DNA from 2 places in the Rhizobium sp. AG855 genome. Region 2 is predicted to be linked to the other one. Evidence: predicted binding sites of a transcription regulator. Region 2 holds the regulator's gene; the other holds the start of a gene.
What was found. Region 2 encodes HrcA, which represses chaperone genes, less so after heat shock. Its sites were predicted from a motif close to GTTAGCACTCNCNNNNNGNGAGTGCTAAC; they were not measured.
Positions count from the first base shown of each region.

Region 1: groES (co-chaperone GroES) is a predicted target of HrcA. The motif match lies at 864-892, and genes of this name have one in related genera.

Region 1 covers NZ_RAQG01000003.1:2,784,513-2,786,912, forward strand. The annotation lists gene chrA (chromate efflux transporter) at 1-801, opposite strand, end outside; gene groES (co-chaperone GroES) at 951-1,247, shown strand; gene groL (chaperonin GroEL) at 1,316-2,400, shown strand, end outside.
Region 2 covers NZ_RAQG01000003.1:3,312,841-3,315,240, reverse strand. The annotation lists gene DFO46_RS16285 (VOC family protein) at 1-82, opposite strand, end outside; gene rph (ribonuclease PH) at 100-816, opposite strand; gene hrcA (heat-inducible transcriptional repressor HrcA) at 989-2,077, shown strand; gene grpE (nucleotide exchange factor GrpE) at 2,180-2,400, shown strand, end outside.

The DNA of each region.
Region 1 (2,400 bases), 530 kb from region 2:
GACATAGGCAAGCACGGCATAGGCGCCGCCGAAAGTGACGAGCGCCATCCTGGAGAAGAAGCTCTGAACCTCGGGCAATGCGGTTTCCGGAAGTGTCAGCCACAACAGGGGAAGCGGGGCCAGCCACACGACGACCCAGAACAGAAGGGCGGCGAGCTGCCGTAGAAATGGCGGGCGGGCGCGGAATTCTTCGGACATTTCCACAGGTGGGGATGTCACGCCTCGGGCGTGTATGAGGCCAATCATTGCGGCCGCAAGCACGACGAGCGGGAACGGCAGGGCGAAGAGGAAGAGCGAGATGAAGGCTCCAGCCGCGAGAAGGCGGTGAAACGGTGTTTTCAACGCCCGCTTGCCGATGCGGATGACCGCTTCGACGACGATGGCCAGCACCGCCGCCTTCAGGCCGAAGAACAGTCCGGCGACCAGGCTCGTCTCCTGGTAGAGCGCATACAACGTCGATAGACCGAGAATGACGGCGAGACCCGGCAGAACGAAGAGCAGGCCCGCCACGATGCCACCGCGCACCCCATGCAGGAGCCAGCCGATATAGGTCGCGAGCTGCTGGGCTTCGGGTCCCGGCAGCAGCATGCAATAATTCAGAGCATGCAGGTAGCGGTCCTCGTCGATCCAGCGTTTTTCCTCGACACAGATCCTGTGCATGAGCGCGATCTGTGCGGCCGGACCGCCAAACGACATGAGGCCGATGCGGGCAAAGGCGGAGACCAGTTCGGAATAGGCCGGAGCGACGGGGGGATCGCCGGATGGATCGGCGGTGCGGATGTCGGTCTGTTTCGCCGGCATGCACCCTTCCTTTTTTCACGCGCGCGCTTGACTCGTCGCGAGCCTGTTCTTATCTCAACGTCGCTGGCACTCCCCAAGGGAGAGTGCTAACAAATTCCAATGTGGCTCCAACCGGGGTCACTGATGTCATTTGATCGAGGGATTAGACAATGGCAAGCACCAATTTCCGTCCGCTGCACGACCGCGTTGTAGTCAAGCGCGTCGAGTCCGAAGCCAAGACCAAGGGCGGCATCATCATTCCTGACACGGCCAAGGAAAAGCCGGCTGAAGGCGAAATCGTCGCCGTCGGCCCGGGCGCCCGCGACGAAAGCGGCAAGCAGATCGCTCTCGACGTCAAGGTCGGCGACCGCGTCCTGTTCGGCAAGTGGTCCGGCACCGAGGTCAAGCTCGACGGCGAAGACCTGCTGATCATGAAGGAAGCCGACATCATGGGCATCATCGGCTGATATCGGCCTGATACCCCTCTTCCTCTTTAACAATTCACCAATGGGCTAGACGCCCGGGAGTTTTGAACATGGCTGCAAAAGAAATCAAGTTTGGCCGCACCGCGCGCGAAAAGATGCTGCATGGCGTCGACATCCTCGCAGACGCCGTGAAGGTAACGCTCGGCCCCAAGGGTCGTAACGTCATCATCGACAAGTCCTTCGGCGCTCCGCGCATCACCAAGGACGGTGTATCGGTTGCCAAGGAAATCGAACTGGAAGACAAGTTCGAGAACATGGGCGCCCAGATGGTCCGCGAAGTTGCTTCGAAGACCAACGACATCGCCGGCGACGGCACCACGACCGCAACCGTTCTTGCCCAGGCCATCGTTCGCGAAGGCAACAAGGCCGTTGCTGCCGGCATGAACCCGATGGACCTGAAGCGCGGTATCGATCTGGCCGTTCTCGAAGTCGTCAAGGACCTCCAGGCCAAGGCCAAGAAGATCTCGACCTCGGAAGAAGTTGCCCAGGTCGGCACGATCTCGGCCAACGGCGACACGCAGGTCGGCAAGGACATTGCCGAAGCCATGCAGAAGGTCGGCAACGAAGGCGTCATCACCGTCGAAGAAGCCAAGACCGCTGAAACCGAACTCGAAGTCGTCGAAGGCATGCAGTTCGACCGCGGCTACCTCAGCCCCTACTTCGTGACCAACCCGGAAAAGATGGTCGCCGATCTCGACGACGCTTACATCCTCCTGCACGAAAAGAAGCTCTCGAACCTCCAGGCCATGCTGCCGGTTCTCGAAGCCGTCGTTCAGACCGGCAAGCCGCTCGTCATCATCGCTGAAGACGTCGAAGGCGAAGCTCTTGCAACGCTCGTCGTCAACAAGCTGCGTGGCGGCCTGAAGATCGCTGCCGTCAAGGCTCCGGGCTTCGGCGATCGCCGCAAGGCCATGCTGGAAGACATCGCCATCCTCTCGGGCGGCACTGTCATCTCGGAAGACCTCGGCATCAAGCTCGAGTCGGTTACGCTCGAAATGCTCGGCCGCGCCAAGAAGATCTCGATCACGAAGGAAAACACCACGATCGTTGACGGTGCCGGCCAGAAGTCGGACATCGAAGGTCGCGTTGCCCAGATCAAGGCGCAGATCGAAGAAACCACCTCTGACTACGACCG
Region 2 (2,400 bases):
CCGTGCTATAGAAATGCTCGGCAGCGTCGAGGTCGGACGCATAAAGCGCCGCTTCCAGAACGCCTTCGATCTCCCTAGCCATCCACTCGGCCCTTCGTCTCAGGCAATCGCCTGTTTCTGCAGGGTCACCAGTTCGTCGATCCCGTTGCGGGCAAGGCCGAGCAGCGTCAGGAATTCGTCCTGGCTGAACGGCTTGCCTTCGGCCGTGCCCTGGATCTCGACGATGCCGCCGGAGCCGGTCATGACAAAATTGGCGTCCGTCTCGGCTGCCGAGTCTTCGAGATAATCGAGGTCGATCACGGGCTGGCTGGCGAAGATACCGCAGGAAACGGCCGCGATATGGTCCTTCAGGACCTTCTCGACCTTGATCATGCTGCGGGTTTCCATCCACTTCAGGCAGTCATGCAGCGCAATCCAGGCCCCGGTGATCGAGGCCGTGCGTGTGCCGCCATCCGCCTGGATGACGTCGCAGTCGATCGAAATCTGCCGCTCGCCGAGCGCTTCGAGATCGACGACCGCCCGCAGTGATCGGCCGATCAGCCGCTGGATTTCCTGCGTGCGGCCGCTCTGTTTGCCCGACGATGCCTCGCGACGCATGCGCTCGCCCGTGGCGCGCGGCAGCATGCCGTATTCGGCGGTCACCCAGCCCTTGCCGGAATTGCGCAGCCATGGCGGCGTCTTTTCTTCGAGGCTCGCCGTGCACAGCACATGCGTATCACCGAACTTGACCAGACAGGACCCTTCGGCATGCTTGGAGAAATTGCGCTCGAACGAGACTTTGCGCATTTGATCTGTTTTTCTGCCGGATGGCCGCATTGCAATCTCCTGGGTTGTCAGAGCCTTCTAAGGACGGTGGCAGTCCTTTGCAAAGAAAAAACCATGCGACAGTGCGGCAAGGCAGGGCGACAGCCCAATTAGTCCTTTGTCATCGGAGGGCGAATGACTATATTCTTGCCATGGAAACAATGAGATCATGCCCGCGCTGACAATGGCCGCACCCAAGACGACCATCGCAGATGTTGCCGCATCGCTGGACGACCGCTCCAGGGAGGTCTTTCGCCGGATTGTCGAGACCTATCTCGACTCCGGTGATCCGCTCGGTTCGCGCAACCTGTCGCGCCTTCTGCCGATGTCGCTGTCGCCCGCCTCGGTGCGCAACGTGATGAGCGATCTCGAACATCTCGGTCTCATCTATGCGCCGCATGTCAGCGCCGGTCGCCTGCCGACACAGGCAGGTCTGCGTTTCTTTGTCGATGCCTTCATGCAGGTCGGTGACCTCTCGGAAACCGAGCGTGACAGCATCGAACGCCAGATTCGTCCGTCGAGCCCCGGTCAACCGGTGGAAACCATGCTGACCGAGGCAAGCCGCATGTTATCGGGCCTGTCGCGCGGCGCAGGTCTCGTCATCTCGGCGAAGAACGATCCGGTCCTCAAGCATGTCGAATTCATCCGGCTGGAGCCCACCAAGGCACTTGCCGTCCTCGTCGGCGAACACAACCAGGTCGAAAACCGCATCATAGACCTGCCGTCGGGCGTCACGGCTTCGCAGCTGACGGAGGCCGCAAACTTTCTCAACGCCAACCTGGCCGGCCAGACGCTGCGCGAATTGCGCAGCCAGATCGACAGCATGAAGACGCAGGTTGCCTCTGAACTCGACACGCTGTCCCAGGACCTTGTCGAACGGGGCCTCGCGGTCTGGTCGGGCGAAGGCGCCGAGCAGAATCCGACGCGCCTCATCGTGCGTGGCCGCGCCAACCTGCTCGAAGGGCTGGTCGATCTCGAAGATATCGAGCGTCTGCGGCTGCTGTTTGATGACCTGGAGCGTAAGGAAAGCCTGATCGAGATCCTCGATCTCGCGGAAAGCGGTCCGGGGGTGCGCATCTTCATCGGCTCGGAAAACAAGCTCTTCTCCCTCTCGGGCTCGTCGCTGATCGTCGCGCCCTATCGGGATGGCGAGGATCGGATCGTCGGCGCCGTCGGGGTCATTGGCCCCACCCGGCTCAACTATTCCCGCATCGTTCCGATGGTGGATTATACCGCCCAGCTGATGGCGCGCCTGTCACGCACGGGGCGCTAGGCTGAATTGGCCGCCGACACTTGATTTTTTCACCTCAAACCCTGATATCGGGCACGAAATCGAGCCTCGTGTTCGACAATGCAGAATCATTCGGAGAACGTCATGACCGAAGAAACCAACAAGAACGGACCTGACGCGGACGCCGCAGAGGCTTACGCTGCCGAAGCTCAGGAAGACCAGGCACAAGCAGAAGCGGAAACCGAGGCCGAAGGCGGCGAAGGCGATGCCCTTGACGCCTTGAGGGCAGAAAATGCGGACCTGCGCGATCGCTTCCTGCGTCTGGCGGCCGACATGGACAATCTGCGTCGCCGCACCGATCGCGA